Regions from separate parts of the Lysinibacillus sp. FSL K6-1151 genome, predicted to be linked through region 3. Evidence: a T-box and tRNA genes for the amino acid it is inferred to sense, from the RefSeq annotation. Region 3 holds a T-box; the other regions hold tRNA genes.
The links. A T-box is a leader RNA that pairs with one kind of tRNA and senses whether it is charged. The one in region 3 lies ahead of ileS (isoleucine--tRNA ligase), so its partner is inferred to be a tRNA-Ile.
Positions count from the first base shown of each region.

Region 1: it has a tRNA-Ile gene. The T-box ahead of ileS (isoleucine--tRNA ligase) is inferred to sense a tRNA for this amino acid. The anticodon was not compared.
Region 2: it has a tRNA-Ile gene. The T-box ahead of ileS (isoleucine--tRNA ligase) is inferred to sense a tRNA for this amino acid. The anticodon was not compared.

Region 1 covers NZ_CP152040.1:264,377-274,344, reverse strand. The annotation lists gene MHI04_RS01305 (MFS transporter) at 1-933, shown strand, start outside; gene MHI04_RS01300 (hypothetical protein) at 1,000-1,530, opposite strand; gene MHI04_RS01295 (nitric oxide synthase oxygenase) at 1,556-2,602, opposite strand; tRNA gene MHI04_RS01290 (tRNA-Glu) at 2,921-2,992, opposite strand; tRNA gene MHI04_RS01285 (tRNA-Asn) at 2,994-3,070, opposite strand; tRNA gene MHI04_RS01280 (tRNA-Ile) at 3,078-3,151, opposite strand; tRNA gene MHI04_RS01275 (tRNA-Gly) at 3,156-3,229, opposite strand; tRNA gene MHI04_RS01270 (tRNA-Phe) at 3,236-3,311, opposite strand; tRNA gene MHI04_RS01265 (tRNA-Ser) at 3,316-3,408, opposite strand; tRNA gene MHI04_RS01260 (tRNA-Ala) at 3,422-3,497, opposite strand; tRNA gene MHI04_RS01255 (tRNA-Pro) at 3,513-3,589, opposite strand; tRNA gene MHI04_RS01250 (tRNA-Arg) at 3,605-3,681, opposite strand; tRNA gene MHI04_RS01245 (tRNA-Lys) at 3,701-3,773, opposite strand; tRNA gene MHI04_RS01240 (tRNA-Gln) at 3,788-3,862, opposite strand; tRNA gene MHI04_RS01235 (tRNA-His) at 3,872-3,947, opposite strand; tRNA gene MHI04_RS01230 (tRNA-Trp) at 3,995-4,068, opposite strand; tRNA gene MHI04_RS01225 (tRNA-Tyr) at 4,073-4,156, opposite strand; tRNA gene MHI04_RS01220 (tRNA-Thr) at 4,164-4,239, opposite strand; tRNA gene MHI04_RS01215 (tRNA-Asp) at 4,249-4,324, opposite strand; tRNA gene MHI04_RS01210 (tRNA-Met) at 4,328-4,402, opposite strand; tRNA gene MHI04_RS01205 (tRNA-Val) at 4,429-4,504, opposite strand; rRNA gene rrf (5S ribosomal RNA) at 4,516-4,631, opposite strand; rRNA gene MHI04_RS01195 (23S ribosomal RNA) at 4,698-7,625, opposite strand; rRNA gene MHI04_RS01190 (16S ribosomal RNA) at 7,934-9,485, opposite strand; gene MHI04_RS01185 (SLC13 family permease) at 9,894-9,968, opposite strand, start outside.
Region 2 covers NZ_CP152040.1:3,591,723-3,601,690, reverse strand. The annotation lists gene MHI04_RS17370 (DMT family transporter) at 1-733, shown strand, start outside; rRNA gene MHI04_RS17365 (16S ribosomal RNA) at 1,003-2,554, shown strand; rRNA gene MHI04_RS17360 (23S ribosomal RNA) at 2,922-5,849, shown strand; rRNA gene rrf (5S ribosomal RNA) at 6,040-6,155, shown strand; tRNA gene MHI04_RS17350 (tRNA-Val) at 6,166-6,241, shown strand; tRNA gene MHI04_RS17345 (tRNA-Thr) at 6,245-6,320, shown strand; tRNA gene MHI04_RS17340 (tRNA-Lys) at 6,328-6,403, shown strand; tRNA gene MHI04_RS17335 (tRNA-Leu) at 6,421-6,505, shown strand; tRNA gene MHI04_RS17330 (tRNA-Gly) at 6,541-6,615, shown strand; tRNA gene MHI04_RS17325 (tRNA-Leu) at 6,621-6,709, shown strand; tRNA gene MHI04_RS17320 (tRNA-Arg) at 6,717-6,793, shown strand; tRNA gene MHI04_RS17315 (tRNA-Pro) at 6,801-6,877, shown strand; tRNA gene MHI04_RS17310 (tRNA-Ala) at 6,894-6,969, shown strand; tRNA gene MHI04_RS17305 (tRNA-Met) at 6,997-7,070, shown strand; tRNA gene MHI04_RS17300 (tRNA-Ile) at 7,078-7,154, shown strand; tRNA gene MHI04_RS17295 (tRNA-Ser) at 7,170-7,262, shown strand; tRNA gene MHI04_RS17290 (tRNA-Met) at 7,316-7,390, shown strand; tRNA gene MHI04_RS17285 (tRNA-Asp) at 7,394-7,469, shown strand; tRNA gene MHI04_RS17280 (tRNA-Phe) at 7,527-7,602, shown strand; tRNA gene MHI04_RS17275 (tRNA-Gly) at 7,608-7,681, shown strand; tRNA gene MHI04_RS17270 (tRNA-Ile) at 7,683-7,756, shown strand; tRNA gene MHI04_RS17265 (tRNA-Asn) at 7,764-7,840, shown strand; tRNA gene MHI04_RS17260 (tRNA-Ser) at 7,850-7,940, shown strand; tRNA gene MHI04_RS17255 (tRNA-Glu) at 7,943-8,014, shown strand; gene MHI04_RS17250 (VOC family protein) at 8,075-8,491, opposite strand; gene nadA (quinolinate synthase NadA) at 8,689-9,792, opposite strand; gene nadC (carboxylating nicotinate-nucleotide diphosphorylase) at 9,779-9,968, opposite strand, start outside.
Region 3 covers NZ_CP152040.1:978,052-988,019, reverse strand. The annotation lists gene ileS (isoleucine--tRNA ligase) at 1-2,162, opposite strand, end outside; T-box leader at 2,274-2,497, opposite strand; gene MHI04_RS04600 (DivIVA domain-containing protein) at 2,594-3,118, opposite strand; gene MHI04_RS04595 (RNA-binding protein) at 3,214-4,002, opposite strand; gene MHI04_RS04590 (YggT family protein) at 4,276-4,557, opposite strand; gene MHI04_RS04585 (cell division protein SepF) at 4,578-5,075, opposite strand; gene MHI04_RS04580 (YggS family pyridoxal phosphate-dependent enzyme) at 5,059-5,763, opposite strand; gene MHI04_RS04575 (YlmC/YmxH family sporulation protein) at 5,881-6,123, opposite strand; gene sigG (RNA polymerase sporulation sigma factor SigG) at 6,252-7,025, opposite strand; gene sigE (RNA polymerase sporulation sigma factor SigE) at 7,140-7,847, opposite strand; gene MHI04_RS04560 (sigma-E processing peptidase SpoIIGA) at 7,861-8,694, opposite strand; gene ftsZ (cell division protein FtsZ) at 8,886-9,968, opposite strand, start outside.

The DNA of each region.
Region 1 (9,968 bases), 710 kb from region 3:
TTATCCACTATTTTATTAGCCTTGGGGATTGTTCTACGTTCCCTTGGTACAACGGGGTTACTTGTATTTGGTACTGTACTCATCGGCATAGCCATATCATTTGGAAATGTGCTGATTCCAGGATTATTAAAATTAAAATTTCCATACCATGTTGGTTTATTAATGGCATTTTTCACTATGTCGATGAACTTAACGGCTGGGCTTGGCGCAGGTATTAGCTATCCTATAGCCAATTCATCATTTGGCTGGCAAGGAGCGCTGTCCATTGCACTTGTACTAGTGGTCGTAACGATTTTAATTTGGATACCTCAATTGAAATCAAATAAACCTGAGCCAGCCACTACCTCTAAAATGACGAGTACACCCTTATGGAAGTCACCTGTTACTTGGGCTGTCACAGGTGCAATGGGATTACAGTCTTTATTATTTTATACGACTGCTGCTTGGATTCCCGAAATCTACATCGCCCAGGGATTGGCTCCTGACAAAGCTGGTTGGATGTTTTCTATCATGCAATTTTCACAAGTACCAATGGCATTGGCTGTGCCTATCATTGCAAGTAAAATGGCTTCTCAAAGACCTCTTGTAGTGATGTTTACATTCTTCTATTTAATAGGCTTTACTGGAGTTGTCATGGAGTGGACAAGTCTTGGGGTACTGTGGATGATTCTTTTAGGTTTAGCAGGAGGTTCTTCATTTGCCTTAGCGATGATGTTCTTTACACTTCGTACACGCACGGCATTTGAGGCAGCAGATTTATCAGGCTTTGCACAATCATTAGGTTATTTATTTGCCGCCATTGGCCCTATTCTTTTTGGCTACTTACATGATTTATTTGGTGGCTGGAATATTGCTGGTTGGCTCTTTGTAGCTGTGGCGACCATTCTTTTCTTTTGCTCAATGAGAGCTTCTAAAGACGAATATGTCCATTAAAATAAAGCAGATGGGATAACTGCTCATATTTCCCATCTGCTTTACTTCTATATAGGTATAGACGTTTTATTTGTCCAATTGCTGTAGTAAGGTTAGCAGTTCAGTAAGACGGTCTGCTGTTTCTTTGTTGTGAGCTATAACTGCTGCAAAAATAGGAACAGCCTCTTGTAAGAGTATATAACTAAAATAATAATAGCTTACAAAAGCTTTCTGCTCATAACCCTTTGGCGTTTCCTCCTCCCATTCCAGCTCATCATTCTCTTCGTGATCCATCCATAAATATTTGACATCTAACAGCTCCTGCATAGTTTGAACTGAATATGATGGGTCTAGATAATCTTCAGAAATTGCATGTGCCACAGCTAAATAAAGCTCTACTTCTTGTACAGAGACATCCCCCGTATTTTTGCTAGCAAGCTTTTTTAGAAGGACAAGCAAAGCCCATGGTGTGACCTGCCATAGTGTACCTTGATGCTCCACTAACTCAGCTAGCTCTGTATATTGCTCCTGTTCAATCAGCTGAGGGATAGCCGTTCCTCTTCCATAAGGTGTCGTCAATTGTAACCACGGGATACTCGGAATTTGCTCATTCAACATAGCGTTTCGTCCTCTCCACAATCAGTTAATAGCATGGTTTTTGATAAAAATAATTGGGTGTATGATAAATATTGACATAAGGTTTATGGAAAATATGAGTCGTTGCGGGCGAAAGTGGTGGGATTAGCCATGTCCAGTTGCCTGTAACGTCTCGTCCTGCTGATTCCTCTGCTTCTTCAAACAATTTAAACTGCTGAGCAGCTGTATGATGATCGACAATGCTCACGCCTTGTTCTTTAAAAGAATGAAGGACAGCAATATTAAGTTCCACTAATGCACGATCACGCCAAAGTGAAGCTTGCTTGGTTGTATCAAGATTAAAAACCTCCGCAATAGCTGGTAGCATATTATAACGGTCATGATCTGCTAAATTACGTGCACCGATTTCTGTCCCCATATACCAGCCATTAAAGGGTGCGGCTTGAAAATCAATGCCTGCCATTTGAAAACGCATACTTGAAATAATGGGTACAGCATACCATTTCATTCCTAATTTCTCTACATCCACTGACTCTGGATGACGAATTGGCACCTCTAAAATATATTCTACAGGAATTGTAAACAGCTGCGGAGCTCGCTCATCTACTTGTATAACAAGAGGTAACACATCGAATGGTGTCCTCTCACTTTTCCAACCTAACGATTCACATACTTTAGTAAAAACAATAGAATGTGCATCACCAATAACGCCAGCTTCCGTTTCATAGCCTGCATAACGAATTAGCTGATGATTCCATATACGCACTCTGTTCGAAGCAAATACTGTTATTGTTGGACGGATTTTTCCACTATTTGTTGCATAATCGATATGCTCCAGTAGTTTTTGAAAAATATCCTGTTCATCTAAAACGGCACGTGCATCTACTACATGCAATGATTGCCAAAACAGACGACCAATACATTTGTTACTATTACGCCACGCCACCCGTGCACCAAAAGCTAGCTCCTCTGTTGTTGGGTCGTACTCACCTGCATTCTTAATCTGTTGTAATCTATTCGCTAACCAACGTTCTGATTCATCTTGTTCTGTCTGATATAAACTTAAAAATTGCTGGATCTCCTGTATATTCATTTCGATTCCTCCACTTATCCTCATATTAGAGGAACAAAACGACAAGCACCACGAAAATAGCTATAAAAAAACATACATATTGCATATATGAAATAGTTTGTTCAAATTTATAATGAATCGAATCATGATTAGAAGATATTGTGAATGAAGAAGGAAAAGAGGTGGGCGACATCTTATAGAAAGGAGAAACAAAATATTAGTCATGTAAAAAAGCTACTGAACCATTGATAGCGGATTCGTAGCTTTCACTCTTTACTAATGTATCATTTATTGATAAAAGAAAAAGCATGTAACACAATATTTGTGCTACATGCTTGATGACCCGTACGGGATTCGAACCCGTGTTACCGCCGTGAAAGGGCGGTGTCTTAACCACTTGACCAACGGGCCGTGGCTCCGAAGGCAGGACTCGAACCTGCGACAACCTGATTAACAGTCAGGTGCTACTACCAACTGAGCTACTTCGGAATAATGATGGGCCTAAATGGACTCGAACCATCGACCTCACGCTTATCAGGCGTGCGCTCTAACCAGCTGAGCTATAGGCCCATTTTGGAGCGGGTGATGAGAATCGAACTCACGACATCAGCTTGGAAGGCTGAGGTTTTACCATTAAACTACACCCGCAAATAATGGTGGGTCAGGACGGAATCGAACCGCCGACACTTAGAGCTTCAATCTAATGCTCTACCAACTGAGCTACTGACCCAAAATGGAGGAGGTAGAGGGATTCGAACCCCCGCGCGGTGTTACCCGCCTGTCGGTTTTCAAGACCGATCCCTTCAGCCAGACTTGGGTATACCTCCAAAAATATTGAACTGGTGGAGCCTAGCGGGATCGAACCGCTGACCTCCTGCGTGCAAGGCAGGCGCTCTCCCAGCTGAGCTAAGGCCCCATTTATCATAAAAAATGGTCGGAATGACAGGATTCGAACCTACGACCCCTTGGTCCCAAACCAAGTGCTCTACCAAGCTGAGCTACATTCCGAAAACATAAATTTATTGGCGCGCCCGACAGGAGTCGAACCCATAACCTTCTGATCCGTAGTCAGACGCTCTATCCAATTGAGCTACGGGCGCAATATTCATTAAAAAACGATGAGCCATGAAGGACTCGAACCTTCGACCCTCTGATTAAAAGTCAGATGCTCTACCAACTGAGCTAATGGCTCGTAAAAAAGAAAAATGGCTGGGGTACTAGGATTCGAACCTAGGCATGACGGAATCAAAATCCGTTGCCTTACCGCTTGGCTATACCCCAATTTGAAAATGGGGCGACTGATGGGAATCGAACCCACGAATGTCGGAACCACAATCCGATGCGTTAACCACTTCGCCACAATCGCCACTATATAAATTATAACAGCTGTATATGAACGAGTACCTCAATACCTGGCAGGGGCAGTAGGAATCGAACCCACACCAAAGGTTTTGGAGACCTCTATTCTACCGTTGAACTATGCCCCTAAAATGGTGGAGGGGGACGGATTCGAACCGCCGAACCCTAAGGAGCGGATTTACAGTCCGCCGCGTTTAGCCACTTCGCTACCCCTCCAAGGGAATGGTGCCGGCGATAGGAGTCGAACCCACGACCTACTGATTACAAGTCAGTTGCTCTACCAACTGAGCTACACCGGCAAAAAAAAATGGCGGTCCCGACCGGGATCGAACCGGCGATCTCCTGCGTGACAGGCAGGCATGTTAACCGCTACACCACGGGACCATTTGGTTGCGGGGGCTGGATTTGAACCAACGACCTTCGGGTTATGAGCCCGACGAGCTACCACTGCTCCACCCCGCGATAATACTATACTGTTTTAAAAATAATGGTGGAGGATGACGGGCTCGAACCGCCGACCCTCTGCTTGTAAGGCAGATGCTCTCCCAGCTGAGCTAATCCTCCACGAAAAATAAGCGAAGCGATGTCCTACTCTCACAGGGGGAAGCCCCCAACTACCATCGGCGCTAAAGAGCTTAACTTCCGTGTTCGGTATGGGAACGGGTGTGGCCTCTTTGCCATCATCACTTCACTTATTCAGTTGAAAGAGTTGTTCTTTCAAAACTGGATAAACGGTTCATTGAATGTTTCAAACGTTTTGGTTAAGTCCTCGATCGATTAGTATTCGTCAGCTCCATGTGTCACCACACTTCCACCTCGAACCTATCTACCTCATCGTCTTTGAGGGATCTTACTTACTTGCGTAATGGGAAATCTCATCTTGAGGGGGGCTTCATGCTTAGATGCTTTCAGCACTTATCCCGTCCACACATAGCTACCCAGCGATGCCTTTGGCAAGACAACTGGTACACCAGCGGTGTGTCCATCCCGGTCCTCTCGTACTAAGGACAGCTCCTCTCAAATTTCCTACGCCCACGACGGATAGGGACCGAACTGTCTCACGACGTTCTGAACCCAGCTCGCGTACCGCTTTAATGGGCGAACAGCCCAACCCTTGGGACCGACTACAGCCCCAGGATGCGATGAGCCGACATCGAGGTGCCAAACCTCCCCGTCGATGTGGACTCTTGGGGGAGATAAGCCTGTTATCCCCGGGGTAGCTTTTATCCGTTGAGCGATGGCCCTTCCATGCGGAACCACCGGATCACTAAGCCCGTCTTTCGACCCTGCTCGACTTGTAGGTCTCGCAGTCAAGCTCCCTTGTGCCTTTACACTCTACGAATGATTTCCAACCATTCTGAGGGAACCTTTGGGCGCCTCCGTTACCTTTTAGGAGGCGACCGCCCCAGTCAAACTGTCCGCCTGACACTGTCTCCTGCCCCGCTAAGGGGCATGGGTTAGAATTTCAATACAACCAGGGTAGTATCCCACCGACGCCTCCTTCGAAGCTGGCGCTCCGAGATCTCTGGCTCCTACCTATCCTGTACAAGTTGTACCAAAATTCAATATCAGGCTACAGTAAAGCTCCACGGGGTCTTTCCGTCCTGTCGCGGGTAACCTGCATCTTCACAGGTACTATAATTTCACCGAGTCTCTCGTTGAGACAGTGCCCAGATCGTTACGCCTTTCGTGCGGGTCGGAACTTACCCGACAAGGAATTTCGCTACCTTAGGACCGTTATAGTTACGGCCGCCGTTTACTGGGGCTTCAATTCGCAGCTTCGCTTGCGCTAACCACTCCTCTTAACCTTCCAGCACCGGGCAGGCGTCAGCCCCTATACGTCACCTTACGGTTTTGCAGAGACCTGTGTTTTTGCTAAACAGTCGCCTGGGCCTATTCACTGCGGCTCTCATGCGCTTGCACGCTCAAGAGCACCCCTTCTCCCGAAGTTACGGGGTCATTTTGCCGAGTTCCTTAACGAGAGTTCTCTCGCACACCTTAGGATTCTCTCCTCGACTACCTGTGTCGGTTTGCGGTACGGGCACCTCTCACCTCGATAGAGGCTTTTCTTGGCAGTGTGAAATCAGGAACTTCGTCCATACGGACTCGCCATCACAGCTCAACGTTACAGTGTGCGGATTTGCCTACACACACGCCTTACTGCTTGGACGCGCATAACCAACAGCGCGCTTACCCTATCCTACTGCGTCCCCCCATTTCTCAAACGGTGAGGAGGTGGTACAGGAATATCAACCTGTTGTCCATCGCCTACGCCTATCGGCCTCGGCTTAGGTCCCGACTAACCCTGAGCGGACGAGCCTTCCTCAGGAAACCTTAGTCATACGGTGGACGGGATTCTCACCCGTCTTTCGCTACTCATACCGGCATTCTCACTTCTAAGCGCTCCACCAGTCCTTCCGGTCTGACTTCAACGCACTTAGAACGCTCTCCTACCACTGACATCGTAGATGTCAATCCACAGCTTCGGTGAATCGTTTAGCCCCGATACATTTTCGGCGCAGCGTCACTCGACCAGTGAGCTATTACGCACTCTTTAAATGATGGCTGCTTCTAAGCCAACATCCTGGTTGTCTGTGCAACGCCACATCCTTTTCCACTTAACGATTACTTTGGGACCTTAGCTGGTGGTCTGGGCTGTTTCCCTTTTGACTACGGATCTTATCACTCGCAGTCTGACTCCCGTGTATAAATATCTGGCATTCGGAGTTTGTCTGAATTCGGTAAACCGGGATGGCCCCCTAGTCCAAACAGTGCTCTACCTCCAGTATTCTCATCACGAGGCTAGCCCTAAAGCTATTTCGGAGAGAACCAGCTATCTCCAAGTTCGATTGGAATTTCTCCGCTACCCACACCTCATCCCCGCACTTTTCAACGTGCGTGGGTTCGGGCCTCCAGTAAGTGTTACCTTACCTTCACCCTGGACATGGGTAGATCACCTGGTTTCGGGTCTACGACCACGTACTATTTCGCCCTATTCAGACTCGCTTTCGCTGCGGCTCCGCCTTCTAAAGCTTAACCTCGCACGTAATCGTAACTCGCCGGTTCATTCTACAAAAGGCACGCTATCACCCATTAACGGGCTCTAACTACTTGTAGGCACACGGTTTCAGGATCTCTTTCACTCCCCTTCCGGGGTGCTTTTCACCTTTCCCTCACGGTACTGGTTCACTATCGGTCACTAGGTAGTATTTAGCCTTGGGAGATGGTCCTCCCGGATTCCGACGGAATTTCACGTGTTCCGCCGTACTCAGGATCCACTCAGGAGAGAACGAACTTTCGACTACAGGGCTTTTACCTGCTCTGGCGGACCTTTCCAAGTCGCTTCATCTAACTCGCTCTTTTGTAACTCCGTATTGAGTGTCCTACAACCCCAAGAGGCAAGCCTCTTGGTTTGGGCTCTTCCCGTTTCGCTCGCCGCTACTCAGGGAATCGATTTTTCTTTCTCTTCCTCCAGGTACTTAGATGTTTCAGTTCCCTGGGTCTGCCTTCAAGACGCTATGTATTCACGTCAAGATACTACGCGATTAAACGTAGTGGGTTCCCCCATTCGGAAATCTCCGGATCAAAGCTCACTTACAGCTCCCCGAAGCATATCGGTGTTAGTGCCGTCCTTCTTCGGCTCCTAGTGCCAAGGCATTCGCCGTGCGCCCTTAATAACTTAACCTAACGGCTTTCAATACACATCACATTTCGTTGTCAGCTTCACTCGTTCAATCAGTCACGTACTCAAGTACGCTCCTTCATTCACTCGATTGCTTCCTAGAACTGCTCGTGTCTTGAAACCCTCTTAATGTTATTAAGCCTATAAAAAAACTTAAAAAATAAATGTGTTTGTTACAATTTCAATGTCGTTTTATCCAGTTTTCAAAGAACAAGTTTTGAAGCTTTTCATTCAAGAAGAATGAACCTTCAAAACTGAACGCAAAACGTAATCTTACAAACCCTAGGTTTGTATTCCGAAATAATCCTTAGAAAGGAGGTGATCCAGCCGCACCTTCCGATACGGCTACCTTGTTACGACTTCACCCCAATCATCTATCCCACCTTCGGCGGCTGGCTCCAAAAGGTTACCTCACCGACTTCGGGTGTTACAAACTCTCGTGGTGTGACGGGCGGTGTGTACAAGGCCCGGGAACGTATTCACCGCGGCATGCTGATCCGCGATTACTAGCGATTCCGGCTTCATGTAGGCGAGTTGCAGCCTACAATCCGAACTGAGAACGACTTTATCGGATTAGCTCCCTCTCGCGAGTTGGCAACCGTTTGTATCGTCCATTGTAGCACGTGTGTAGCCCAGGTCATAAGGGGCATGATGATTTGACGTCATCCCCACCTTCCTCCGGTTTGTCACCGGCAGTCACCTTAGAGTGCCCAACTAAATGATGGCAACTAAGATCAAGGGTTGCGCTCGTTGCGGGACTTAACCCAACATCTCACGACACGAGCTGACGACAACCATGCACCACCTGTCACCGTTGCCCCCGAAGGGGAAACTATATCTCTACAGTGGTCAACGGGATGTCAAGACCTGGTAAGGTTCTTCGCGTTGCTTCGAATTAAACCACATGCTCCACCGCTTGTGCGGGCCCCCGTCAATTCCTTTGAGTTTCAGTCTTGCGACCGTACTCCCCAGGCGGAGTGCTTAATGCGTTAGCTGCAGCACTAAGGGGCGGAAACCCCCTAACACTTAGCACTCATCGTTTACGGCGTGGACTACCAGGGTATCTAATCCTGTTTGCTCCCCACGCTTTCGCGCCTCAGTGTCAGTTACAGACCAGATAGTCGCCTTCGCCACTGGTGTTCCTCCAAATCTCTACGCATTTCACCGCTACACTTGGAATTCCACTATCCTCTTCTGCACTCAAGTCTCCCAGTTTCCAATGACCCTCCACGGTTGAGCCGTGGGCTTTCACATCAGACTTAAGAAACCACCTGCGCGCGCTTTACGCCCAATAATTCCGGACAACGCTTGCCACCTACGTATTACCGCGGCTGCTGGCACGTAGTTAGCCGTGGCTTTCTAATAAGGTACCGTCAAGGTACAGCCAGTTACTACTGTACTTGTTCTTCCCTTACAACAGAGTTTTACGAACCGAAATCCTTCTTCACTCACGCGGCGTTGCTCCATCAGGCTTTCGCCCATTGTGGAAGATTCCCTACTGCTGCCTCCCGTAGGAGTCTGGGCCGTGTCTCAGTCCCAGTGTGGCCGATCACCCTCTCAGGTCGGCTACGCATCGTCGCCTTGGTGAGCCGTTACCTCACCAACTAGCTAATGCGCCGCGGGCCCATCCTATAGCGACAGCCGAAACCGTCTTTCAGTGTTTCACCATGAGGTGAAACAGATTATTCGGTATTAGCCCCGGTTTCCCGGAGTTATCCCAAACTATAAGGTAGGTTGCCCACGTGTTACTCACCCGTCCGCCGCTAACGTCGAAGGAGCAAGCTCCTTCTCTGTTCGCTCGACTTGCATGTATTAGGCACGCCGCCAGCGTTCGTCCTGAGCCAGGATCAAACTCTCCATAAAAGAAATTTGAATAGCTCAAATTGTTTTGCTGGCATCATTTTGATGTCCAAAATTTTGTTTTGTTCACTAACCGAAGTTAGTTACTGAAAACTTTATTGATTACGTTTTGCTTGTTCAGTTTTCAAGGTTCATGTTTTGCTTTGTTTTAGCGTGTCACCGTGGCGACTTGTATAATACTACACTCTTATTTTTAAAAGGTCAACACTTTTCATGAAAAAAATTTAACTTTTTTCTTGGTAATGAAAAACTTCCTATATATACTCGTAAAAATAATGACAACCTAAAATTCAATTTTCACAAGTGAGTGCCATGTTATACCGCTATCTAAAAAAGAATTTTATCATACTTTTCGATAAAAAATAATAGATCTTTATATAAAATAAAAAACTCGGTATAGAAACCGAGTTTTTAAAACGGGAAAAAGAATGGGATGGCAATCATCATAACGATAAACATAACAATTTGTAATGGTACCCCTATTCT
Region 2 (9,968 bases), 2.0 Mb from region 3:
TACAAAGGAGTTAACAGCTTTAAGGAGACGTGATTGGTTATTTTCTTCAGTTGCGGGAATCTTTTTAGCTTTCCATTTTATTTTATGGTTTGAATCACTCAACTATACTTCAGTTGCAAGCTCTACAGTTTTGGTGACATTACAGCCGTTGTTTGCATTTGTGGGAACATACTTTTTCTTTAAAGAGAAGATAACAAAGAAAACGATCGTTGCAGGTACCATCGCTATAGTAGGTAGTGTGTTAATCAGTTGGGGAGATTTTAAAGTAAGTGGAACAGCTTTTTATGGAGATATACTCGCGCTCATTGCTTGTGCGCTTGCTACGGCTTATTTTCTATTAGGGCAGGATGTGCGTAAAAGATTATCTTTAATGACGTATACGATGGTTGTGTATGTTGTGTGTACCATTACTTTACTTTTTTATGTATTGATTAAAGGAGAATCTTTTGGTCCATACTCTTCGATGGATTGGTTATGGTTTTTCTTATTAGCGTTAGTCCCTAATTTATTGGGTCATACTCTATTTAATTGGTCTATTAAATATGTTAGTACGAATGTTGTTTCAATCGCTATATTATTTGAACCTGTAGGGGCAGCTCTTTTAGCCTTGCTGATATTTAAAGAGTATTTGATTATGACACAAATCATTGGTGGATTGATTGTATTAGCAGGGATTCTATTGTTTGTCATCGATGTTAAAAAGATTTTTAATTTTTTTACGAAAAATGCTTGATTTTTATAATGCTATATTATATATTATTACTTGTCCTTAACAAGAAGGAACGCTTGAAAATAAAGTTTTAAAAAGTTGTTGACTTCTTGTTGTGAACAAGATATGATAATAAAGTCGCTGAAAACGACTCGAATAAAATGAACCTTGAAAACTGAACAAGCAAAACGTAATCAATAAAGTTTTCGGTAACTAACTTCGGTTAGTGAATGAAACAAAATTTTGGACATCAAAATGATGCCAGCAAAACAATTTGAGCTATTCAAATTTCTTTTATGGAGAGTTTGATCCTGGCTCAGGACGAACGCTGGCGGCGTGCCTAATACATGCAAGTCGAGCGAACAGAGAAGGAGCTTGCTCCTTCGACGTTAGCGGCGGACGGGTGAGTAACACGTGGGCAACCTACCTTATAGTTTGGGATAACTCCGGGAAACCGGGGCTAATACCGAATAATCTGTTTCACCTCATGGTGAAACACTAAAAGACGGTTTCGGCTGTCGCTATAGGATGGGCCCGCGGCGCATTAGCTAGTTGGTGAGGTAACGGCTCACCAAGGCGACGATGCGTAGCCGACCTGAGAGGGTGATCGGCCACACTGGGACTGAGACACGGCCCAGACTCCTACGGGAGGCAGCAGTAGGGAATCTTCCACAATGGGCGAAAGCCTGATGGAGCAACGCCGCGTGAGTGAAGAAGGATTTCGGTTCGTAAAACTCTGTTGTAAGGGAAGAACAAGTACAGTAGTAACTGGCTGTACCTTGACGGTACCTTATTAGAAAGCCACGGCTAACTACGTGCCAGCAGCCGCGGTAATACGTAGGTGGCAAGCGTTGTCCGGAATTATTGGGCGTAAAGCGCGCGCAGGTGGTTTCTTAAGTCTGATGTGAAAGCCCACGGCTCAACCGTGGAGGGTCATTGGAAACTGGGAGACTTGAGTGCAGAAGAGGATAGTGGAATTCCAAGTGTAGCGGTGAAATGCGTAGAGATTTGGAGGAACACCAGTGGCGAAGGCGACTATCTGGTCTGTAACTGACACTGAGGCGCGAAAGCGTGGGGAGCAAACAGGATTAGATACCCTGGTAGTCCACGCCGTAAACGATGAGTGCTAAGTGTTAGGGGGTTTCCGCCCCTTAGTGCTGCAGCTAACGCATTAAGCACTCCGCCTGGGGAGTACGGTCGCAAGACTGAAACTCAAAGGAATTGACGGGGGCCCGCACAAGCGGTGGAGCATGTGGTTTAATTCGAAGCAACGCGAAGAACCTTACCAGGTCTTGACATCCCGTTGACCACTGTAGAGATATAGTTTCCCCTTCGGGGGCAACGGTGACAGGTGGTGCATGGTTGTCGTCAGCTCGTGTCGTGAGATGTTGGGTTAAGTCCCGCAACGAGCGCAACCCTTGATCTTAGTTGCCATCATTTAGTTGGGCACTCTAAGGTGACTGCCGGTGACAAACCGGAGGAAGGTGGGGATGACGTCAAATCATCATGCCCCTTATGACCTGGGCTACACACGTGCTACAATGGACGATACAAACGGTTGCCAACTCGCGAGAGGGAGCTAATCCGATAAAGTCGTTCTCAGTTCGGATTGTAGGCTGCAACTCGCCTACATGAAGCCGGAATCGCTAGTAATCGCGGATCAGCATGCCGCGGTGAATACGTTCCCGGGCCTTGTACACACCGCCCGTCACACCACGAGAGTTTGTAACACCCGAAGTCGGTGAGGTAACCTTTTGGAGCCAGCCGCCGAAGGTGGGATAGATGATTGGGGTGAAGTCGTAACAAGGTAGCCGTATCGGAAGGTGCGGCTGGATCACCTCCTTTCTAAGGATTATTTCGGAATACAAACCTAGGGTTTGTAAGATTACGTTTTGCGTTCAGTTTTGAAGGTTCATTCTTCTGAATGAATTACTTCTAATTATGTGCTCCTGTCGCTACGCTTTCGTCGCAAAGCTGCGAGATGTAGAAGCAGGCAGTAGCTTTGTTCTTTGAAAACTGGATAAAACGACATTGAAATTGTAACAAACACATTTATTTTTTAAGTTTTTTTATAGGCTTAATAACATTAAAAGGTTTCAAGACACGAGCAGTTCTAGGAAGCAACCGAGTGAATGAAGGAGCGTATTTGAGTACGTGACTGATTGAACGAGTGAAGCTGACAACGAAATGTGATGTGTATTGAAAGCCGTTAGGTTAAGTTATTAAGGGCGCACGGCGAATGCCTTGGCACTAGGAGCCGAAGAAGGACGGCACTAACACCGATATGCTTCGGGGAGCTGTAAGTGAGCTTTGATCCGGAGATTTCCGAATGGGGGAACCCACTACGTTTAATCGCGTAGTATCTTGACGTGAATACATAGCGTCTTGAAGGCAGACCCAGGGAACTGAAACATCTAAGTACCTGGAGGAAGAGAAAGAAAAATCGATTCCCTGAGTAGCGGCGAGCGAAACGGGAAGAGCCCAAACCAAGAGGCTTGCCTCTTGGGGTTGTAGGACACTCAATACGGAGTTACAAAAGAGCGAGTTAGATGAAGCGACTTGGAAAGGTCCGCCAGAGCAGGTAAAAGCCCTGTAGTCGAAAGTTCGTTCTCTCCTGAGTGGATCCTGAGTACGGCGGAACACGTGAAATTCCGTCGGAATCCGGGAGGACCATCTCCCAAGGCTAAATACTACCTAGTGACCGATAGTGAACCAGTACCGTGAGGGAAAGGTGAAAAGCACCCCGGAAGGGGAGTGAAAGAGATCCTGAAACCGTGTGCCTACAAGTAGTTAGAGCCCGTTAATGGGTGATAGCGTGCCTTTTGTAGAATGAACCGGCGAGTTACGATTACGTGCGAGGTTAAGCTTTAGAAGGCGGAGCCGCAGCGAAAGCGAGTCTGAATAGGGCGAAATAGTACGTGGTCGTAGACCCGAAACCAGGTGATCTACCCATGTCCAGGGTGAAGGTAAGGTAACACTTACTGGAGGCCCGAACCCACGCACGTTGAAAAGTGCGGGGATGAGGTGTGGGTAGCGGAGAAATTCCAATCGAACTTGGAGATAGCTGGTTCTCTCCGAAATAGCTTTAGGGCTAGCCTCGTGATGAGAATACTGGAGGTAGAGCACTGTTTGGACTAGGGGGCCATCCCGGTTTACCGAATTCAGACAAACTCCGAATGCCAGATATTTATACACGGGAGTCAGACTGCGAGTGATAAGATCCGTAGTCAAAAGGGAAACAGCCCAGACCACCAGCTAAGGTCCCAAAGTAATCGTTAAGTGGAAAAGGATGTGGCGTTGCACAGACAACCAGGATGTTGGCTTAGAAGCAGCCATCATTTAAAGAGTGCGTAATAGCTCACTGGTCGAGTGACGCTGCGCCGAAAATGTATCGGGGCTAAACGATTCACCGAAGCTGTGGATTGACATCTACGATGTCAGTGGTAGGAGAGCGTTCTAAGTGCGTTGAAGTCAGACCGGAAGGACTGGTGGAGCGCTTAGAAGTGAGAATGCCGGTATGAGTAGCGAAAGACGGGTGAGAATCCCGTCCACCGTATGACTAAGGTTTCCTGAGGAAGGCTCGTCCGCTCAGGGTTAGTCGGGACCTAAGCCGAGGCCGATAGGCGTAGGCGATGGACAACAGGTTGATATTCCTGTACCACCTCCTCACCGTTTGAGAAATGGGGGGACGCAGTAGGATAGGGTAAGCGCGCTGTTGGTTATGCGCGTCCAAGCAGTAAGGCGTGTGTGTAGGCAAATCCGCACACTGTAACGTTGAGCTGTGATGGCGAGTCCGTATGGACGAAGTTCCTGATTTCACACTGCCAAGAAAAGCCTCTATCGAGGTGAGAGGTGCCCGTACCGCAAACCGACACAGGTAGTCGAGGAGAGAATCCTAAGGTGTGCGAGAGAACTCTCGTTAAGGAACTCGGCAAAATGACCCCGTAACTTCGGGAGAAGGGGTGCTCTTGAGCGTGCAAGCGCATGAGAGCCGCAGTGAATAGGCCCAGGCGACTGTTTAGCAAAAACACAGGTCTCTGCAAAACCGTAAGGTGACGTATAGGGGCTGACGCCTGCCCGGTGCTGGAAGGTTAAGAGGAGTGGTTAGCGCAAGCGAAGCTGCGAATTGAAGCCCCAGTAAACGGCGGCCGTAACTATAACGGTCCTAAGGTAGCGAAATTCCTTGTCGGGTAAGTTCCGACCCGCACGAAAGGCGTAACGATCTGGGCACTGTCTCAACGAGAGACTCGGTGAAATTATAGTACCTGTGAAGATGCAGGTTACCCGCGACAGGACGGAAAGACCCCGTGGAGCTTTACTGTAGCCTGATATTGAATTTTGGTACAACTTGTACAGGATAGGTAGGAGCCAGAGATCTCGGAGCGCCAGCTTCGAAGGAGGCGTCGGTGGGATACTACCCTGGTTGTATTGAAATTCTAACCCATGCCCCTTAGCGGGGCAGGAGACAGTGTCAGGCGGACAGTTTGACTGGGGCGGTCGCCTCCTAAAAGGTAACGGAGGCGCCCAAAGGTTCCCTCAGAATGGTTGGAAATCATTCGTAGAGTGTAAAGGCACAAGGGAGCTTGACTGCGAGACCTACAAGTCGAGCAGGGTCGAAAGACGGGCTTAGTGATCCGGTGGTTCCGCATGGAAGGGCCATCGCTCAACGGATAAAAGCTACCCCGGGGATAACAGGCTTATCTCCCCCAAGAGTCCACATCGACGGGGAGGTTTGGCACCTCGATGTCGGCTCATCGCATCCTGGGGCTGTAGTCGGTCCCAAGGGTTGGGCTGTTCGCCCATTAAAGCGGTACGCGAGCTGGGTTCAGAACGTCGTGAGACAGTTCGGTCCCTATCCGTCGTGGGCGTAGGAAATTTGAGAGGAGCTGTCCTTAGTACGAGAGGACCGGGATGGACACACCGCTGGTGTACCAGTTGTCTTGCCAAAGGCATCGCTGGGTAGCTATGTGTGGACGGGATAAGTGCTGAAAGCATCTAAGCATGAAGCCCCCCTCAAGATGAGATTTCCCATTACGCAAGTAAGTAAGATCCCTCAAAGACGATGAGGTAGATAGGTTCGAGGTGGAAGTGTGGTGACACATGGAGCTGACGAATACTAATCGATCGAGGACTTAACCAAAATGTTTGAACCATTCAATGAACCGTTTATCCAGTTTTGAAAGAACAAAACTTTCAATAAAAAAAGAGCTTCAAGACACAAGTAGAACAAGGAAGCAAACGAGTGATTGAAGGAGCGTACTTCTGTACGTGACTGATTGAACGAGAGCAGCTGACGCAGTAATACGCCGTGTATTGAAGGTCGACCATAGTCTAGTGATGATGGCAAAGAGGTCACACCCGTTCCCATACCGAACACGGAAGTTAAGCTCTTTAGCGCCGATGGTAGTTGGGGGCTTCCCCCTGTGAGAGTAGGACGTCGCTAGGCATAATACCCAGGAGGATTAGCTCAGCTGGGAGAGCATCTGCCTTACAAGCAGAGGGTCGGCGGTTCGAGCCCGTCATCCTCCACCATATGCCGGTTTAGCTCAGCAGGTAGAGCAACTGACTTGTAATCAGTAGGTCGTGGGTTCGATTCCTATAGCCGGCACCATTTTTTAGAGCCATTAGCTCAGTTGGTAGAGCATCTGACTTTTAATCAGAGGGTCGAAGGTTCGAGTCCTTCATGGCTCACCATTTTTAAATAATAATAAGCGGGTGTGGCGGAATTGGCAGACGCACTAGACTTAGGATCTAGCGCCGCAAGGCGTGGGGGTTCGACTCCCTTCACCCGCACCATTATTTCATTGCCAGATAAAAAAACTTATGCACATGCGGAAGTAGTTCAGTGGTAGAACACCACCTTGCCAAGGTGGGGGTCGCGAGTTCGAACCTCGTCTTCCGCTCCAAATGTGCCGGGGTGGCGGAACTGGCAGACGCACAGGACTTAAAATCCTGCGGTAGGTGACTACCGTACCGGTTCGATTCCGGTCCTCGGCACCATTTTAATGCGCCCGTAGCTCAATTGGATAGAGCGTCTGACTACGGATCAGAAGGTTATGGGTTCGACTCCTGTCGGGCGCGCCAAAAAGAACGGGAAGTAGCTCAGCTTGGTAGAGCACTTGGTTTGGGACCAAGGGGTCGCAGGTTCGAATCCTGTCTTCCCGACCATTTCCAAAGAAATTATGGGGCCTTAGCTCAGCTGGGAGAGCGCCTGCCTTGCACGCAGGAGGTCAGCGGTTCGATCCCGCTAGGCTCCACCATAATAAATTAACCAGTATAAAGATCCTGGCGGCGTAGCTCAGCTGGCTAGAGCGTACGGTTCATACCCGTAAGGTCGGGGGTTCGATCCCCTCTGCCGCCATCTTAAAGGACCTTTAGCTCAGTTGGTTAGAGCAGACGGCTCATAACCGTCCGGTCGCAGGTTCGAGTCCTGCAAGGTCCACCATTTATATATTGCAACGGAGGTATACCCAAGTCTGGCTGAAGGGATCGGTCTTGAAAACCGACAGGCGGGTAACACCGCGCGGGGGTTCGAATCCCTCTACCTCCTCCAGTTTTAAATCTTTATAAATGGTGCTTTAAAAACTCGAAACCGTATAAAATTATCGCGGGGTGGAGCAGTGGTAGCTCGTCGGGCTCATAACCCGAAGGTCGTTGGTTCAAATCCGGCCCCCGCAACCAAATGGTCCCGTGGTGTAGCGGTTAACATGCCTGCCTGTCACGCAGGAGATCGCCGGTTCGATCCCGGTCGGGACCGCCATTATTTTCATAAGAAGATATGAAAAGCAAAAGAAAATAAGCTTAGCATGGACGAAATGGGTCAGTAGCTCAGTTGGTAGAGCATTAGATTGAAGCTCTAAGTGTCGGCGGTTCGATTCCGTCCTGACCCACCATTTATGCGGGTGTAGTTTAATGGTAAAACCTCAGCCTTCCAAGCTGATGTCGTGGGTTCGATTCCCATCACCCGCTCCAAGGGCCTATAGCTCAGCTGGTTAGAGCGCACGCCTGATAAGCGTGAGGTCGATGGTTCGAGTCCATTTAGGCCCATCATTATTCCGAAGTAGCTCAGTTGGTAGTAGCACCTGACTGTTAATCAGGTTGTCGCAGGTTCGAGTCCTGCCTTCGGAGCCATTTTTATGTGGGGAAGTACTCAAGAGGCTGAAGAGGCGCCCCTGCTAAGGGTGTAGGTCGGGTAACCGGCGCGAGGGTTCAAATCCCTCCTTCTCCGCCATTGGCCCGTTGGTCAAGTGGTTAAGACACCGCCCTTTCACGGCGGTAACACGGGTTCGAATCCCGTACGGGTCATACTAAAAAACAGTAGATGCACACGCATCTACTGTTTTTTCATATTCATAGATATAAATATTACTCTTGATTCAATGCATTTTCATCCATATAAACTACTTCCCAGATATGCCCATCTACATCCTGAAATCCCCAGCCATACATAAACCCATGATCTTGGGGTTCATTATAAGATTTACCACCGGAGGCCAGTGCCTTATTTACTAATTGATCTACTTGCTCTCGATTTTCAGCAGATAGACATAAAATTGCTTCTGCAGACGTAGTAGTATTTGTAATTTCCTTCTTACTAAACCCTTTGAATCGTTCTTCCACCATCATTAATACGAAGATATTTTCACTAATAATCATTGAGGCTGTAGTCTCATCGCTAAATTGTTGATTGAACTCAAAACCTAGTTCCTTAAAGAAGTTGATGGATTTGTTTAGATCTTTCACTGGTAAATTGATAAAAATATTTTTCGATTGAAAAGCCATTTATTTTCACCTCCAAATCGACAGTAGCATAGAGCATAAAGCCATGTCAATTTCAGCAATAGATGGATATTCTTTGATTGGATCGATGATGATGCATTTGAAAATGGCAGTTGTTTAAGCTATTCAAAATAGATGTTATATGAACATAAAAAGCAGAGACGTTTTTTTACACCATCTCTGCTTTTAAAGCAACCTAATTATCCTCGTGCTAGCATTCTTTCGAGAGAGCTAAGTGCTTCAGCTGTAGTATATTCATCTACTTGGATACGGTTATGTGGTTGCCCCTGCTCAATACTTTCTAAGCTCCACAACAGATGGGGAAGGTCAATGCGATTCATTGTTAAGCAAGGACAAAAATTTTCATTTAAAGAGATAATATGTTTATCTGGATGCTGCTTCATTATGCGATTGACAAGATTCATTTCTGTTCCAATAGCCCATGCCGATCCGCTTGGTGCACGATTGATTGTCTCAATGATGTATTTTGTGGAACCTGCATCATCAGCAGCTGCTACAACTTCACGACTGCATTCAGGGTGAACAATAATTTGCATAGTTGGATGTTCTTTGCGAACGACCTCCGTATGGTGAACCGTAAATCCTTCATGTACAGAGCAATGACCTTTCCATAGAATAACCTGAATGTTCTCAAGCGGCTCATTTGTTTCAAGTATATTCTTATGGGGATTCCAAACAGCCATATTTTTAAGTGGAATACCTAAATCATAGGCAGTATTTCTTCCTAAATGTTGGTCAGGTAAAAAGAAAATACGCTGTTTTTGTGTAAATGCCCATTGAACAAGCTCCTTAGCATTCGATGAAGTGACACAGGCACCACCATGTCTTCCCGTAAAGGCTTTAATGGCAGCAGTTGAATTGACATAAGTTAGCGGGATAATTGTATCACCAAAGAGTTGCTGAAGAATCGGCCATGCTTGTTCTGTTTGATAAATATCAGCCATATCAGCCATTGAACAACCTGCACGCATATCTGGTAAATAGACATGTTGCTGTTTCGTTGTCAGCATATCAGCAGTTTCAGCCATAAAATGCACACCGCAAAATACAATATGCTCAGCTTCTTTGTTTGCGGCAGATAATTGAGCTAACTGTAGGGAATCACCAGTCGCATCTGCAAATTGAATGACTTCATCTTTTTGATAATGATGTCCTGGTATAAATAGTTTAGATCCTAATTTTTGCTTTATTGATAAAATACGAGATTCCATTTCCTTTACGGATAATGCCCGGTAATGCTCTGGAAGTAGTGTCGTTTGTTGTAATAAACTAGTTATGGACAAGGGAATGATCTCCTTTCATTTGAACGAGTGCACTAATGTCAAAGGCTTTAACGGAATGCGTTAATGAACCAAGTGAAATAAACTGAACACCTGATTGTGCATAGGCCTTTAAATTTTCAAGTGTGATGCCTCCTGATGCCTCTGTCACAATAGAAGAAGGGACAGTGGGAAGCCAT
Region 3 (9,968 bases):
ATATCTAAATAGAATGAAGATAACTCGACTGCGACAAAATTATTGACGATGTGATAAACAGCAGCGAAATCATAACGATCATATGCTGCACGAACAGTTTGTAAGACATCCTGTAAACGCATATAGACATATTGATCCATCTCACGAAGCTCTGCATAGGCAACACGATCTTTCTTTGGATCGAAATCAGCGATATTGCCATGTAAGAAACGAAATGTATTACGAATTTTACGGTACACCTCTGATACTTGCTTTAACATATCCATCGAAATTCGTACATCCGCTGTATAGTCAACAGAAGCAACCCATAGACGAAGAATATCTGCTCCATACTGATCCATTACTTTTTGTGGAATGATCACATTTCCTAATGATTTACTCATTTTACGTCCTTCACCATCAAGAACAAAACCATGTGTTAATAGTCCTTTATATGGTGCATAGCCATTAATAGCAACAGATGTAATAAGAGATGAGTTAAACCAACCACGATGCTGGTCAGAGCCTTCTAAGTATAAATCAGCTGGATATTTCATGCCGCGCTCTACAAGTACACCTTGGTGGGATGAACCTGAATCGAACCAGACGTCCATAATATCATTTTCTTTTGTGAATTCGCCGTTCGGGCTACCTGGATGTGTAAAGCCCTCTGGTAATAATTCTTTTGCTGTTTTTTGGAACCAAATATTGGATCCATGCTCACGGAATAATGCTGAGATATGGCTAATTGTTTCAGGTGTAATAATTGGCTCTCCGTTTTCTGCGTAGAAAATTGGAATCGGCACACCCCAAGCACGTTGACGTGAAATAACCCAATCTCCACGATCACGAATCATATTATAAAGACGAGTTTCTCCCCAAGCTGGTGTAAATGCTGTAGCTTTTACAGCTTCTAACAACTCACCACGGAATGCTTCAACAGAGGCAAACCATTGTGGTGTCGCACGATAAATAACAGGTTTTTTCGTACGCCAGTCATGTGGATAAGAGTGCGTAAAGAAGTCAAGTTTTTCTAATGCATCTACTTCTTTTAGTTTTTCTGTTACAAGTTTGTTGGCATCATTATAAAACACGCCTTCAAAACCAGGTGCTTCATCTGTATAACAGCCGCTATTATCAAGAGGGCTAAGAATGCCTAAACCATATTGTTTACCAATATGATAATCGTCTTCCCCGTGTCCAGGAGCTGTATGAACACAACCTGTACCCGCTTCAGCAGTTACGTGTTCTCCTACCATAATAAGAGATTCACGATCATAAAATGGATGCTGCGCTACAAGACGATCAAGTGCTTCCCCTTTTACTTCTTGAACAACCTCATAGTCTTCCCATCCAAGGGCATTCGCTACTGATGTTAATAATTCTTTGGCAATGATGAATTTTTTATTAGCTACAGCAACTACAACATACATAAATTCAGGATTTAAAGAAATGCCTAAGTTTGCTGGTAATGTCCAAGGTGTTGTTGTCCAAATAATAAATTTAGCATCTGCTGGTACAATGCCTTTCGCATCTTTAATAGCAAAGCTAACATAGATTGATGGTGATTTGATGTCCTTATATTCAATTTCAGCTTCTGCTAAAGCAGACTCAGAAGATGGTGACCAATAAACTGGTTTTAAGCCTTTATAAATGTAACCCTTTTCAGCCATTTTACCGAACACTTCAATTTGACGTGCTTCAAATTCAGGCTTTAATGTAATATAAGGGTTTTCCCAATCACCACGAATGCCTAGACGACGGAATTGGGCACGTTGATTATCAATTTGCTCATATGCATACTCTTCACAAAGTTGGCGGAATGCTGCTACTGACATTTCTTTACGCTTTACACCTTTGTTTGTCAGTGCTTGTTCAATTGGTAGACCGTGCGTATCCCAGCCTGGAATATAATTCACATGGTAGCCAGTCATTGAACGATGACGTGTAATCATATCCTTCAATACTTTATTTAAGGCATGGCCGATGTGGATATCACCATTTGCATAGGGAGGACCATCATGTAGAACATATTCTGGACGATCGGCAGTACGTTCCATCTGTAATTTGTTAATATCCATGTCATTCCATTTTTCTTGCGTTTTTGGCTCATTCGCTGGTAGATTCCCACGCATTGGGAAATCTGTTTTTGGCATTAATAACGTATCTTTGTATTCAACCATTAAAATTCCTCCTTTATTTTACCCAAGCATATAGACAATTACTTCTAGGACAGTTATTGGCAAACGCAACTCAAACAATTCGTGAACAAATAAAAAAAGCCCTCAATCCCACTAAGGGACGAGAAGCTTCTACTCGCGGTACCACCCTACTTGTAGCACAAAAATATTGCACTACCTCTTTCAAGCACGTTAACGTCGTGCATCACGAAATAACCTACTTTTTTCAGCTATTTAGCTCAGAAGTGATGTTCAATGTTAGTTGCATGTTTGGGCTCTCACTGTCCCCAAATCGCTTAACTACGCCTAACAAATACTGTCTTCGTCTCTGCCTGTATGCATATCTTTTCAAAATAATTACTATTACAAAGTATATGAAATTCAAACAATGGCGTCAAGTTTCATTTGTCGAGTGCAACCATTAAAAAGAAAAGTTACATCTCTTCAGATTCTTGTGCTTCCTCAACAGATGCTTGAATTTCTGTTAAATCAATATCATATTGAAGCAAATGATCCCAGTCATCAGCATTAAGCAAATCAAGCTGTGCCTCAACAAGCATCTTGAAACGATTACGGAATACTTTAGATTGTTTTTTAAGCTCATCAATTTCAATCGTCACCTTACGAGCTTTTGTTAAAGCATCATTGACAATTCGATCAGCATTTTTCTCAGCCTCTTTTACAATGAGTTTAGCCTCTTTTTGTGAATTTCTTCGCACTTCATCAGCCGCTTCTTGTGCAACAACAATGGACTTCTGCAAAGTTTCTTCTAAGGAGCTAAAATGCCTCGCCTGTTCTAAGGCCATCTCTAATTGCTTATCAACCTCTTTTTTTTCACGTAACAAAATTTCGTAGTCTTTAATGATTTGGTCTAAAAATTCATTTACTTCATCTTCAGCATAACCTCTGAAAGCTTTTGTAAACTCCTTATTATGTATATCAATAGGTGATAATGGCATACAATCCTTCTCTCCTTTACATGTACATTCGTAATTTCTATTATACAATTGTTCCGACAACTTAGCAGTAAAAATTAATGAAATTTACTTCACTTTCAGCTTTTTTGGGCCAATCGACCGATTTGCAGACGGATTTTATCCTTTTTTGTACGGCCTTCTGTCATAATAATTTTCACACGACCGCTCCCTCGTATCGATAAAATATCCCCTTCTTGTAATTCAAAGGCAACTGTATCTCGCTCTGTCCAATTGACACGTACTTTATTCCCAGTAATCAAAGCTTGTGCCTTTTGACGTGACACATTTAAAATGGTAGCGATAATCACATCTAAACGCATGGATGAAACAGTATGAGATTCCTCAAACCACTCATCCTCATTGAAGAGAAGTGGCTCGTCTTGCTTTAAAGATTCAACATGTACCTTGACTTTACCAATACCCGTTAAATGCAAACGAACATAATCTGCTACCTCTTGTGCTACTACAAATTGCACCTGCTGCTCATTGACACGTATATCACCAAATTTACCACGATTCAAGCCTAATGATAACAAGGCCCCTAACACATCTGGATGCCGGAGCTGGACAAATTTCATAGGATAGTGAATCGTAAATGCTGTCAGCTGAAAGTCTTCCTCCATAACTTCATAGTAAGCAGGATAAATAAGCATACGCTGTCTCTCTGCCCCGTCAAATAACCCTGCACATGCCGTTTTCAATGTGTCGTCCTGTCCGATAATAGATGTCACGATAAAACGCTGTCTGGGATCAAGAAAATCTGTTAGCTTAGGTGCATAGCGATCCTCTACCTCACGCTGCCAACTTATTACTTGTTCAATAAACGGTTGTTCATCTTTTCGAAAATGCTGAATTAAGTGTTCCATCTCGTTGTCTCCTCTTTCACTAGTTCTATATGCTTGGTGGGCTGGATGAACATAGTATTTCCAAGTTATGACGTCTTTGCATCATTGAGTATAATTTTTTTACATTTACTTGAAAAGTTCTTTTTTCCACTGGGGCAGTCTCATTATACAAGGATATTTGAACACCCGTTAAACAAACCTTTATCACCCTCTATTTTTTTGAACCACCGTTGCTCTTTCCGTACAAAAACATTGCTAAATAAAAAATCCCCACCTAAGAGTGAGGATTTACTGCTAAACGAACATAAGAAATATTTTCTGGATGACTATAACAAGCCCTCGTTCAATAAAATTCAACATGAAGATAGCCACAATTGGTGAAATATCAATCATTCCAAGTGGTGGAATGAACTTTCTGAAAATCCCTAAATACGGCTCACACACTTTTTCAAGCATACGTCCAATGGCTGAATTTTGAGCGGCAGGCACCCAAGACATTAAAATATAGCCAATTAGCATAAATGAATAGATTCTAAATGCTAATGATACATAACCAAGTATTATAAAAAAAGTCATATAAACTACAATCCTCGCTATTAATTATCGTCTAAAATAAAGTTTGTAATTTCACCAGTCACTTCTACATTATCTGGCGTACAAAGGAAGATATCTTTACCGATACGTTGGATATCCCCGGCAAGTGCATAGACTGTACCACTTAAAAAATCAATAATGCGTTTACCTTGCTCTCGTTCAATACGTTGTAAATTGACAATTGCAGCACGCTTATTTTTTAAATGCTCCGCGATATCTTGTGCTTCTGCATAAACTCTAGGCTCAATTAAAACAACTTTTGCTCCCTTAGAGCTCATAGCTGCCTGCAAGCTTACAATGTTGTTAGGCGTTGCTGAACTTTGCGGCATAATTTCTTGAATAGGCGCCCTACGCTCTTTAATCGTTTTTTTTGGCTTTACGGAATGAATCGGTTGCTGTTGTTGTATGGGCTGTTGCTGCTGAATAGGAGCTTGCGTGATTTCTTCTTCTAGTTCTTCTTCAAGGTAAAAGAAGTTTTTAATTTTATTTTTCATGCTCATCCTGTTCCCCTCTTTCATTTCCAACAAGAGCCGTTCCGACTCGAACAAAAGTAGCCCCTTCCTCTACCGCAATTTCAAAGTCATTAGACATGCCCATTGATAACTCGGTACAAGGTGCATGTGCGAATCCTTGCTCGGCTATTTGCTGTTGACATTGTTTTAATTGCTTGAAAACAGAGCGAATGATTGCTTCGTCTTCTGTATTTGGTGCCATGGTCATTAAACCTACAACTTGAATCTTTGTAAAACTCTTTAACGCTTCTACAAAAGGCAAAACTTCTTCGATACTTAAGCCATGTTTTGATTCTTCACCCGAAACATTTACTTGTACAAAACATTTAACTGGCCGATCTGCTCTTTTTTCAATTTCTTCTGCTAGACTCAAACGATCTAAGGAGTGTAAATAATCAATGCTGTTAATGACTTGTTTTACTTTACGTGTTTGAAGTGACCCGATATAATGCCAATGTACTTCAGCGTGAATCTCTGCAATTTTACGTTGCAGGCCTTCAGGTCTATTTTCTCCTAAATGAGAGAGTCCTGCATCAATTGCTTCTTGTGTTCTTTCAACAGAAACTTCTTTCGTTACGGCAATTATTTGGACTTTATCACCCTGACGATTGCCTTTTTTTTCTGCTGCTGTTATTAAATCATGTAGTTTGTTTAAATTTGTTAAGATTTTTGTCACTGTTTTTCCCAACTTTACAACAATAGTTTCTTTTATTGTAACAAGCAATGCTTGATTTATCAATGAATAGCCTGACCTATGTCAGTTTACATTCACCACAATTTTATTAACATAGTCTTAGGAAAGTGCTTTAACTAAAATAACATCCTTGCCAACGACAAGCACATCCTTCATATACACTTTTCTTACAGACTCTTCCCCTTTAAAAAAACCAAGATATTTACGAGGCTCTGCAATCAAAAATGCTGTCACATAGCCCGTTTCTTTTGAGACTTCAGCATCTATTACAAAACCTATAAATCGCCCATTTCCTGCTTCAATCACTTCTTTTTGCTGTAATAATGAAAAACGCAATGACATACCTCCTCTATTCTTTATTTTTGTACATTCATTTCTATCATCAAACTTAGCTGTTACTTTATATTTATGTATCACTTGTTCATTGAATGAAGATAAAATGCGCACCGAATAATCCGATGCGCATTTTTTTATTTGTAATCTTTTTGCATTGTTTCAATAGCATTTTTTTCAAGACGTGAAATTTGTGCTTGGGAAATCCCCAATTCCTTCGCGATTTCCGTTTGCGTTTCGCCATAATAGAAACGTTTTGCAACGATCATTTGCTGACGTTCATCTAGCTTTTGCAAGCTTTCCTTTACCGACACGTAGGCAACCCATTGATCCTCTGATACATCATCATCACGTAATTGGTCCATCATATAAACAGCGTCTCCACCGTCTGAATAAATGGGCTCCTGTAATGAAACTGGATCTTGAATGGCATCTAAAGCGAATAAAACATCTTCTTTTTTCATGTCAATCATCTCAGCAATTTCTTCAATCGTTGGTTCACGCAAATTATCGGTTATCCATTGCTCTTTTGCCTGCATTGCCTTATAAGCTATATCTCTTAGAGAGCGCGATACACGCAATGCATGATGATCACGCAGATGGCGACGAATTTCACCAATAATCATTGGTACAGCATATGTCGAAAATCGTACATTATGCTTTAAATCAAAATGATCAATGGCTTTCATGAGCCCAATACAGCCCACTTGAAATAAATCATCTGCCTGTTCACCCCGATAGGCAAATCTACCGACAATACTAAGCACTAACCTTAAATTGCACATGACAAGCTCTTCTCTAATCTCAGTTTCTCCAGCTTGTAAACGGATGAAGAGTTCCTTCATTTCCTCGTGCTTTAAAATTGGCAAAGTCGATGTATCTAAGCCGCAAAGATCTACTTTTGTTCGCATATTCGATTCCTCCGGATGTTATTCTCTGACTAAACCGTGACATCAGTTTGTCCGAGAGAAACAAGAATATGCACAAAAGCTGCGACCAATTTTAGGCAGGTTAAATTTCCCTTTCTACGAAATTGGTTGATTTAAATTTTCACGTAAATCTTGAATAATTTTCTTTTCTAATCGGGAAATATATGATTGCGATATGCCTAAATGATCTGCCACTTCTTTTTGAGTCATTTCAACTTTTCCATTGAGACCAAAACGACATTCCATAATATACCGCTCTCGCGCACCTAATAAATTAATCGCATGGAACATATGCTGACGTTCAATTTTCTTCTCAACATTATCAAGAATAATATGCTCTTCTGTTCCTAAAATATCTGACAGTAATAATTCATTTCCATCTGCATCAGAATTTAGTGGTTCATCTAGTGAAACTTCACCCTTCATACGACTTGTTTTTCGTAAATGCATTAAAATTTCGTTTTCAATGCAACGTGATGCATATGTTGCAAGCTTAATATTTTTATCAGTATTGAACGTTTCAATCGCCTTAATTAAACCAATCGAGCCTATGCTGATTAAATCTTCTATTGGCGTGCCTGTGTTATCAAAACGTCTTGCAATATATACAACAAGACGTAAATTACGTTCAATTAGTGTGTCTCTAGCACGTAAATCACCGTTCATAAAGGATGCAATGACTGTAACTTCTTCTTCTCGACTTAATGGCACTGGCAATGAATCATTTCCCCCTATATAGTACGTTTCACGACTCCGAAACTTACTCCATAATTTTTTCAAGCTAGCAAGTAGCCTAAGAAGCAATAGTTCTCCCCCTCTATGAGTTATTTGAAAGCGCTGAAAAATGTAAAATTGCTGCTGTGCTATGTGGAAAATTTTTAGCTTTCTTGGTTAAAACGATATATTCATTCGTTTTCACTTGTGAGGGCTCCCCCTTTATATGCCACTCATCAAAACGAAAACCAAGCACTACGGTTTGCTGCTGTACCGTATTAACATGAATAAATCGTATATAACGCTGATAATCTTCTGAAAACATGGATACATTGTACGGATCTGTTTCTTGCCATTCTATTAATGATTGACGGAACGCTGAAGGTAAATGTGGCCGTAAAGCTGTATAGGAAACAAAATGAACCGGCTTTCCTGATAATGGCTCAATAGCTTGATTACCTGTATCCACAAAAGCAGAAAGTGGTATGGTTGCCCCAAAAATTTTTAAAGTTGTATCAAAAACAAATTGACCACTTAAGCGTTCTAGCTTTACAAAACCCCATTGCTTGTAGAATGCAATAAGATTTAAAACTGCAAGTAAAAAGCAAATCATAATAAAATGGGTAACAGAAAGATTTTTCAAAAAAGGTTGTAGAGCTGTTAATAAACCGCCAATAACGATTGTTGCTGTTAATACAATAGGACCTTGCTTCTGAAAACTTCGAATCTTGAAGTGAAATGCTATACCAATTAGCAATATAAAACTAAGAATCGTCGTCCACAGCATTTGACCGCCAATGACAGCTACAAAACTACTACAAATTGAACTCATTAATAATCTTGAATTCTTCACCAAGACCCCTGTTACTCTTGCCGTAAACGTGAGTATTGCTAGATTAAAAAGCGTATTAATGAGCACCAGCCATTCTCCATACATAACAGCCGCCTCCTACTTACAAAGTTAGCACGTTATTCCCACAAATATTGTCAAACAATCGCATCATTTCCTGAAAATGTTTTGACAAAATACATGGTTTCCTTACACATTTGAACAACATGTTATGCAATATAAAAAGCTCGTACCCTACCTAAGTAGAATACGAGCTTTCTAGAAGATTTATGCTTGTTTTATCCGCGATTTTTGCGGTTACGTAAAAATGCAGGTACTTCAAGCATGTCATCCTGTGCATAATGTTGCTGATTTTGACGTGGCTGCTCTTGTTGAACATGCGTTTCTTGTCGTTGTTCACGAATCGGCGCCTGTTGTTGTGGAGCAGATTGTCTGTTTATGTTGAGTGACGGTTTTGCTGTATTACGTTGTTGCTGTAGTGCTTCTTCAGTGAAGCCAGTCGCAATAACTGTAACAATGATTTCATCTTTAAGATTTTCATTAATAACAGAACCGAAAATCATATTTACTTCTTCATCTGACGCAGAAGCTACGATATCTGCCGCTTCTTGTACTTCAAATAAACTTAGATTTGAACCACCTGTAATGTTCATAAGGACACCTTTAGCACCATCAATTGACGATTCAAGCAATGGACTTGAAATTGCTTTCTTCGCAGCTTCAGAAGCTCTATTTTCGCCTGTTGCGATACCAATGCCCATTAATGCTGAACCTTTGTTAGACATAATTGTTTTCACGTCAGCAAAGTCTAAGTTAATAAGACCAGGTGTTGCAATTAAGTCCGAAATACCTTGTACACCCTGACGTAAAACATTATCAGCTTCTCTGAAGGCTTCTAACATTGGTGTTGATTTATCAACAATTTGTAAAAGCTTATCGTTCGGAATCACAATCAGTGTATCTACTGATTCCTTCATGCCACCAATTCCACCGATTGCTTGTGTTTGGCGCTTACGTCCTTCAAACGTAAATGGGCGTGTGACAACCCCTACTGTAAGGGCTCCCAATTCACGTGCAATTTGTGCAATAACTGGGGCTGCACCAGTACCTGTTCCGCCACCCATACCGGCTGTCACAAATACCATATCTGCCCCACGAAGAACTTCTTCTAGCTGTTCTCTGCTCTCTTCAGCAGCTTTTTTTCCTACTTCAGGATTTGCACCTGCACCTAGTCCACGCGTTAATTTAGCACCAATTTGTAGCTTTATTTCCGCTTTGGATAAGTTTAATGCCTGTGCATCTGTGTTCACTGCGATAAAGTCAACGCCTTGTACACCATGTTCTATCATTCGATTGACCGC